2 regions of the Sphingopyxis macrogoltabida genome follow, and region 1 is predicted to be linked to the other one. Evidence: predicted binding sites of a transcription regulator. Region 1 holds the regulator's gene; the other holds the start of a gene.

Evidence for each region. Region 1 encodes LexA, which represses DNA repair genes until DNA is damaged. Its sites were predicted from a motif close to GTTCCNCNCTTGTTCT; they were not measured.
Region 2: AN936_RS13140 (DUF5131 family protein) is a predicted target of LexA. The motif match lies at 2,255-2,270, and genes of this name have one in related genera.

The regions. Positions count from the first base shown of each region.
Region 1 covers NZ_CP012700.1:1,577,114-1,581,540, reverse strand. Annotated here, with positions in the region: gene moaC (cyclic pyranopterin monophosphate synthase MoaC) at 1-405, shown strand, start outside; gene AN936_RS07425 (molybdopterin molybdotransferase MoeA) at 402-1,592, shown strand; gene lexA (transcriptional repressor LexA) at 1,659-2,336, shown strand; gene AN936_RS07415 (ComEC/Rec2 family competence protein) at 2,290-4,427, opposite strand, start outside.
Region 2 covers NZ_CP012700.1:2,813,373-2,817,799, forward strand. Annotated here, with positions in the region: gene AN936_RS25080 (hypothetical protein) at 1-52, shown strand, start outside; gene AN936_RS24175 (alpha-hydroxy acid oxidase) at 552-1,763, opposite strand; gene AN936_RS13140 (DUF5131 family protein) at 2,283-3,032, shown strand; gene tcmP (three-Cys-motif partner protein TcmP) at 3,032-4,210, shown strand; gene mobF (MobF family relaxase) at 4,392-4,427, opposite strand, start outside.

The sequences.
Region 1 (4,427 bases):
GCAACCGGACGCCGCGCGGTGGCAGGCGGGCGTATCGCCATGTCGGCGGAGGCGCTCGATGCCATCCGCAGCGGCAACGCGCCGAAAGGCGACGTGCTGTCGACCGCGCGCATCGCCGGCATCATGGCGGCGAAACGCACCGCCGACCTCATCCCGCTTTGCCACCCGATCGCGCTGACACAGGTCAGCGTCGAATTCGAATGGGAGGAAGACGGCATTTCGGTGCGCGCGGTCGCGGCGACGACCGGGCCGACGGGGGTCGAGATGGAGGCGCTCACCGCCGCATCGGTGGCGCTGCTGACCCTTTACGACATGGCCAAGGCGCTCGACCGCGCGATGACCCTCGGCGACATCCGCCTGCTCGAAAAGAGCGGTGGCCGCTCGGGCGACTGGCGCGCCGGATGAGCGGCTTGCTGCCGGTCGAGGAAGCGCAGGCGCGCCTGCTCGCGCTCCGCACCCCCTTGGCGGCAGAAAATATCGCGGTTTCCGCGTCGCTTGGACGCTATCTTTCGCAAGATGTCTTCGCATCGCGCGACCAGCCTGCGGCGGCGCTGTCGGCGATGGACGGCTATGCGATCCGTTTTGCCGACATGCCGGGACCGTGGACAATTACCGGCGAAATCGCTGCCGGCGCTGCCCCGGACCGGACCGTCGGCCCCGGCGAGGCGATGCGAATCTTCACCGGCGCCATGCTTCCGGGCGGTGCCGACACGGTGATCCTCCAGGAAGATGTTGCGGCAGCGGGCGTGGCACTGGCGCTAACCGGCGACGGCCCCGGCGCGCGGGGGCGCCATATCCGCGAACGCGCCGGCGATTTCGCCGCCGGCACGCGCCTGCTCGCCCCCGGAACGCGTATGGGCGCCGGCGCAATCGCCGCCGCGATCATGGGCGGCGCGGGCGAGGTTCGCGTCGGATCGCGGCCGCGCGTCGCGATCCTGACCACTGGTGACGAGCTTGTCGCGCCGGGCCGCACGCTCGCGCCGGGCCAGATCCCGAACAGCAACGGCGCGATGCTCGCGGCGATGCTCGCCGCCGTTCCCGCCGACGTCGCCCTGCCGCTCCATATGCGCGACGACCGAATGTCGATTGCCAGTGCAATCAAGGAGTTGGCGCGACACCATGACGTCATCGTCACCGTCGGCGGCGCATCCGTGGGCGACCATGACCATGTTCGCGGCGCCCTCGACGACGCCGGCGGCCGGCTCGATTTCTGGAAGATCGCGATGCGGCCGGGCAAACCGCTGATCGCCGGTGCGATAGGCGAGGCGCTGCTGCTCGGGCTGCCCGGCAACCCCGGCTCGGCCTTCGTCACCGCGACGCTCTTCCTGCTGCCGTTGATCCGCCATCTTGCAGGCGCAGCAAATCCGCTCCCCGCAATCCGCCAGGCACCGCTCGACGCAGCGCTTGCCGCCGGTGGGGCGCGCCGGGATTATCTGCGCGCACGGGTCGACGGCGGCGCTCTCCATATGTTCGACAGCCAGGACAGCGGCCAGACTGTCCCGCTGATCGAGGCCGACGCGTTGCTGATCCGCGAAATCGGTGCGCCCCCGCGCGCGGCGGGCGCGATCGCCGATTATATCGCCATCGCTTGACAAGTTCCGGTATGTTCCACTATCGTTCTCATTATGTCCGGTTCTGGTCCTGACGGAGAATGATCGATGTTGACCGCCAAGCAGCATGAACTGCTTCACTTCATCCAGCAAAAGCTCGACGCGAGCGGCATTTCGCCGTCGTTCGAGGAGATGAAGGAGGCGCTGGGACTGAAATCCAAGTCGGGCATCCACCGACTGATCAGCGCCCTCGAGGAACGCGGCTTCCTGCGCCGCCTTCCCAACCGGGCCCGCGCCCTCGAAGTGGTAAAGCTGCCTGAAACGGCAAAGGCGGCGCCGACGCGTGAAAATGTCGTGCCGTTGCGCAAGAGCCCGCCGGCGATGCGGCTGATCGCCGCGAACGACATCATCGAGGTGCCGCTGCATGGCAAGATCGCCGCAGGCGTGCCGATCGAGGCGTTCGAGGATCACAATAATCTAGCGGTTCCCGCCGCGCTGCTCGGCGCGGGCGAACATTATGCGCTCGAGGTTTCGGGCGATTCCATGGTGGAAGCCGGAATTTTCGACGGCGACTATGCGCTGATCCAGAAGGCGAGCACCGCACGCGAGGGCGATATCGTCGTCGCGCTCGTCGACGGGCAGGATGCGACGCTCAAATATTTCCGCCGCGAAGGCCAGATGATCCGGCTCGATCCGGCGAACAGCGCCTATGAGCCGCAACGTTACCCCGCCGAGCGGGTCATCGTGCAAGGACGCCTGTCGGGACTGCTTCGTCGTTACCACTGACCTGCCGGGGCCGGCGCCACGGATGTGCGTCACCGGCATTCAGGCTGGTGATCGCGCGTGGCTCCTCGCCTAGGTAGAGTGCCAGCCCGCCGGTTTCGGCGAGGCTGTCACGGTCGATCGTAAGCCAGCGTGCGACACATTCGCGCGGCAACCAGCGATCACTGATGACCACATCGGCGGCAGCGCAGGCCTCAGCCATGTCGGCGCCGTCGATCCGGTCGCGGCCGCGCGAGGCAAGGATGACACGTCCCGTATCGCCTTCCCCTTGCCGCCAGCGGCAGAAATCGCGGTTGCACGTCACATGCTCCAAGTCAGCGAGGGCGACCAGCGGCGTATCGATTCCCGCCGCTTCGGACAGCGAATCGCGGATGAAATCGCCCGCACGATCGCGCAGCAGGGCATAGCTACCGCCGGGTACCGCCACCGCGATATGGCGCCCGTCGCCGGTCACCAAGATGTCGGGCCGCGGCTGCACGAGCAGCGCAGCGACGCCGATGACAAGCGGCACGAGTCCAGCCAGCCGCCACGACGTCCGCCACAGGAGCAGCCATAACCCGCCGAAAACGACGAGCGCGAAGCCCCATGGCGGAAAGGACGGCAAGGTCGCGACCGCGCCCGGCGCATCGGCGACGCCGTGCGCGAGCAGGATCAGCAGCGCGAGCGCCTTTTCGGCGACCCACCAGAAGGGCGCGCCGAGCCCGACGCTGTCGAACAGCAACGCCAGCGCTTCGGCGGGCATGATGACGAAGGTCGTGAGCGGGATCGCGACGACATTGGCGAGCGCGCCGTAAAGCCCCGCCTTGTGAAAATGGAACAAGGCGATGGGCGCCAGTGCGATTTCGACAACAAAACCGGTAATCAGCAGCCCGGCAACACCGCGGCCGGCGTGGACGATCCAGCGTTCGTCGCGCCGTTCGAGGAAGCGGCGCATCCGCGGGCTTTCGTGTAGCGCGATGATCGCGGTGACCGCCGCAAAGCTGAGCTGGAAGCTTGGCCCCGCGAGCGCCTCGGGCCGCCAGACGAGCACGATCAGCGCCCCCGCCGCGACCAACCGCAATGTCAGCGCCTCGCGCCCCAGCAGGAACGCTGCGAGAACGAGCAGCGCCGCGACGCACGAGCGGATCGTCGGCACCTCGGCGCCGCTGAGCCATGTATAGCCAACCCCCGCTAGCGCCGCGCCCCCGGCTGCTGCCGTAAGCACGACGCCGCGCAGCGCCAGCCGCGGGCTCAGCGCGAGCAGCCGGATAAGCAGGAACATGGTGAAGCCGACGACTGCGGTCACATGCAGCCCGCTGATCGACAGCAGATGCGCGAGGCCGCTACGCCGCATTGCTTCCGAATCCGCCTCGCTGATCGCGCCCTGATCGCCGGTGACCAGCGCCGCAGCGATGCCGCCCGCCGATCCTTCGACCTGCTGCTGGATATGTCCGCTAAGCCGCATGCGCAGCGGCGGGGTGCTCTCGGCCGCCCCCGACGCGCGGGCGACGTCGCCGAGCACCGTCCCCACCGCACCGATCCCGTCGAACCAGGCGCGCCGGGCGAAATCATATCCGCCCGGCAGGCTGGCAGGCGGCGGCGGCATCAGCCGTGCCCGCACCGCGACCAGCTCACCGCCCGCGAGTCCCGCTGCCTGTTCGCTGCGTAATGTCAGGCGGAGGCGCGGCGGCATATCGGCGCGATGTTGCGGCCGCGCGAGGATACGCACCTGTCCGCGCGCCGGCAGCGGCTCGACCCGTTCGACCCGCATCGAAAATTCGGTGGTGATCGGCTGCGCCAGCACCGGCGCCGCGACCCATGTCGCACGCACCCAGACGAGGAGCAGGCCCAGCGCCATCACCGCGCACCCGATCGCGAGCATTCGCCCGAGCCGCCGCTGCCAGCCGATCAGCAACCCCGCGAGCAGCCCGCCGCCGAGCGACAACAACAGTCCGATCCAGTGCGCCGCCGCCGGAAGCGCGAACCACGCCGCGATCCCCGCCCCGAACGCAACCGGCAGCCACAATCCGATGCGCTCGCGCTCGGCCTCCAGCCGCGCCTCGATATTCGCTAGCAGCCGCGCCCGGCCACCCGCCCATCGGCCATCAAACGGCG
Region 2 (4,427 bases), 1.2 Mb from region 1:
AGAATGTGGGATCAAAGCAAATCTTGAGGTTTTGCCCCAAAAATCAGATTGATCGCCCAAGTTTAGTTTGTTGTGATCGTTGTTGCTCAAGATACCCTCCTCAGGTGCCGCAAAATAATTTTGCTTATTTCTATAGCTATCAGAGCACGTTCACGGAGGTATGATCATAATGATCAATTTTCGACAAATTCGATCTGCCACACATTCCAGTTGGAAAACCTAACACAATGCCTTCGTGGCTTCGCCCCATTGCGCGTACTTCAACAGATTCACACCTTCAATCGGCTTAAATTGAGATATTGGTGCCGCCGTAAAGCCCTGCAAACAGCTAGAAATCGGCCAAGAGAAAGCTTGCAATGTCTTCAGCATAGTTGGCGATATCCTCGCGAGCAGCTCTGCATTCGTCTAAAGTTATTGCTGTCTCAAAGGTATTATTTTCCGGATATTCCATCTAGGTTGCGCGTGGGCGGTTTGGTCAGGCGTTGTTGAGATGCCACCCACAATGTACTTATGAGTCCCGGTCAAAGCCCCTTTAATCACTCGATAGCTTGCTAATGACCGGCATTTATCGAGCTTCTTGTTCGCAAATTATGAGGACCGAGCTCATCAAGACTTCTTATTCCCATCAGTTTCATATCTCGTTCTATTTCTGTCCTCATGTTTCCAAGGGCGCGTTCAACTCCAGCTTGGCCTGAGGCAGCCAATGCATACAGATAGAATCGTCCTCCTGATACCGCTTTTGCCCCCACGGAAAGCGCTTTTAGGACATGAGTGCCGCGCTGCACTCCTCCTTCACAGATCACATCAATCTTGTCTCCAACCGCATCACAAATTTCTGCCAGCTGATCAAAAGGCGCACGAGCGCCGTCAAGTTGACGTCCACCATGATTGGAAACCATAATTCCTGTGCAACCAATTTCGACAGCTCGTAGCGCATCCTCAACACTCATGATGCCCTTCAAAGCGAATTGCCCTCCCCATTGGGAGCAGAGTTTTTCAGCGTCGTCCCAACCCATCGATTGGTCCAGCATAGTGGAGAAATAGTCTCCAACGGATACTGCCAAATTTGTGCCCTGTCCCACGTGACCAGATAAATGGGGCATGTCGAATTTCTCTTTCGTCAAGAAATTCCAAGCCCACATCGGGTGGGAGGCAAAACTAGCCAAGGAAGATAGAGTCAGCTTTGGAGGAGACTTGAAGCCGGTGCGCAAGTCTCGTTCACGATTTCCTCCCGTTATTGTATCCACGGTTAAAGCCATGACCTCAAAATTTGCATCCCGTGCACGCTCCAAAAGTGTATCGTTAAGGTCGCGATCCTTGTGGAAATAAAACTGAAACATTTTGGGGCCCGATGCGATCGGGGCGATTTCTTCCGCTGAAACCGTTGCTAACGATGAGATCCCAAACATAGTGCCATATCTTGTCGCGGCTCTTGCAACAGCACGCTCTCCCTCATGATGGAACAAGCGCTGCAGCGCGGTTGGAGCACAATAGAAGGGCATGGCTAGTTTTTGCCCCATCACCTCGACGCCCATATCAATTTGTTCGACGCCTCTTAGTACATTCGGAACCAAGTCCACGTCTTCAAATGCTGCGCTATTTCTGCGGTATGTCACTTCATCATCAGCAGCGCCATCAATGTAATGGAAGATGGGACTAGGGAGACGTTTTTTCGCTAATCGGCGGAAATCTTCAAAATTATGACAGTCTCTAAGGCGCAACTCAATATTCCTTGATTTTGGCTCGCGTGTCAAAGCACCCAACGTTTGTTAAGTGTCCTTTTTGCGGTTTCATTCTTTCGTCATCCTCGCGCATTACAAATTGTGAAAACCTGATTGGCATTCGACTGCTGGGGTTTCGGGCTTTGTTGCCTACACCTAAGAATATTGAAAAATGGCCAAATATTGAAATCTCTGCACTTATCACTCTACCCAAACTACCATGAGAGTCTTTGACGAATTGCTTCAATAATTGTCAGTTTGGTGCGGCCAGTCAGTCAACTTCGGGTGCGGTCCCATGCGAAAAATGACGGATAACCGCCATTATGTGAAATGTCGGAAAGTGGGCCGCTAACAGAAGGACCGCTTTTGAAAAATCCAGGCGCCAAGCGGTCTCCGCGAGATCAAATCCATATCTCTAGGACCGCTAGTCGAAAAGATTGAAATCGAAAGGGAAGTTTAGATCGTCTCCATAAGCAGAAGACGCCACTGCGACTCAAAGCCTCACCTTGCCTTTGAACTACTTAGCCACTAGTGTTCCACGAATGTTCTCGGAGGCAGATCATGTCTGACAACAGCGCAATCGAATGGACCGACGCCACTTGGAACCCGGTGACGGGCTGCACGAAGATTAGTCGAGGCTGTGACAACTGCTACGCTGAAAGATTTTCTGAGCGGTTCCGTGGAGTTCCGGGCCATCCGTTCGAAAGCGGTTTCGACCTTACACTTAGACCTGCTCGGTTAGAACAGCCACTTGGCTGGCGACGTCCCCGAATGATCTTCGTCAACTCGATGTCAGACCTATGGCACAAGTCAGTTCCGTTCGAATACGTCGATAGAGTTTTCGATACGATGGAGAAGGCCGATTGGCACGTTTATCAGCTCCTGTCGAAGCGCAGCTCTCTCATGTCGAAGTACCTCCGAAAGCGGTATCGAGATCGGCCCTGCCCTCAACATATTTGGTGCGGGGTTTCAGTCGAGGATGCCCAAGCTAAAAGTCGAATTTTGCACCTCCAAGGCTCGCAAGCGGGCGCGCGTTTCCTGTCGATTGAGCCATTGATCGGCCCGGTGGGAGAATTGGACCTCTTTAATATTGACTGGGTGATTGTGGGCGGAGAAAGCGGTCCGCGGGCAAGGCCAATCGATCCCCGTTGGGTTCGAGAGGTGCGAGACCAATGCATAGAGCAAGACGTCGCCTTCTTCTTCAAGCAATGGGGTGGGTTCAGGCCCAAGGACGGTGGAAGGAAACTCGACGGGCGAGAATGGAACGACTTCCCCCAAAAATTCAAGGCTGCGGTGGAGAATGCTGACTAATGGCTCAGCCTCCGGTGCTGCCGCGAGAGTACCACGATCGCGAGCAAACGTTCGTCAAGCACATTATCTTGCGAGGCTATTTGCAAAAAGTCGCTTATAATATCCTCTCGGCGTGGGACGACTTCACATTCGTTGACGGTTTTTCAGGTCCTTGGGAGGCGAGGTCAGAAGAGTTTGCTGACACATCATTCGGCATAGCGATCAGGGAGCTCCGAGAGGTTCGGGAGTCCTTCCGCCTTCGCGGAAAAACGAAGTGTTTGCGCTGTGTATTCGTGGAGAAGGAGGCGGAGCCCTTCGAACGCCTCAATGGCGCCGCTGGAGGCGCAGCGGACCTTCACGCCCGCGCCATCCACGGCACGTTTGAGGACAATATCCCGGAAGTCCGTCGTTACGTTGGCTCCTCATTTGCACTGACGTTTGTAGACCCAACCGGGTGGAGCATCGACCTCAGCCGCATCGCTCCACTCCTAAGACAACGGGGGGAGGTGCTCATCAACTTCATGTACGAGCATTTCAAAAGGTTTGTGGAGGACGAACGTCCCGAAATACGCGCTTCGTATGACAAGCCCTTCGGCGGCTTGCCTTGGCGCAAGATGATTGACGAAGAGATGTCCAACGGCCTTTCTAAGGAAGAGGCCATTCTGGAGGTCTTCAAAACCGCAGTGAAAGAGGTATGCGGTTTCGACTACGTCGCTAGCGCCCGCATTCGTCATCGCAAACTGGACAAGTCGCATTTTTATCTCGTCTACGGCACGCGGCACCAGAAGGGCTTGGAAGTATTCAGGCAAGTTGAACGCACAGCCCTTAGCGCAGAGGAGTTCTTCCGAATTGAAGCGAAGGACCGCGCAATCTCCGCGACTGGGCAACAAGGACTCTTCGAAGATTTGCCGCACAATGCAGAAGAGACTGCAAAGGTTCATTGGCACGAGGAAGTGCGAAAGGCGCGCATGTGGAGCGAGCAATTTATTGGCGGGGAAGCTGTGGTTCTTTTTGAGGTGCTGGCAAGGCGCATCCAACAGCGCTTCTCTGTTACCCTTCCGGAGTTGAAAGACCTGCTGGTGGATATGAAGAATGAGGGGCTGATCGAGTTTGACGGCCTAACGGGCCAACAAAGAAAGCCACGCCCTGGCGTAACCGTCCGTCGAACCGAGAAGCTTGAAAACGCAGTGCAGAACTGACGCGATCCCAATCCTGGCGTTGCCCACTTCGCACAGTTTGTCGCAGTAGATCCTATAGCTGGTAGGCAGCTCGAATGCTCATCGCGCAAATTTGTTTGGTGGCTGCTTTCAGGCGGAGCCAATTGGCCTTGGAATGTCCGAAACTGAGGCGCAAGGCGGCCATTCTTGGGCCACCATCTCGTCAAATCCCAAAGTCCATCGAGCGGTTGCGCTCTTT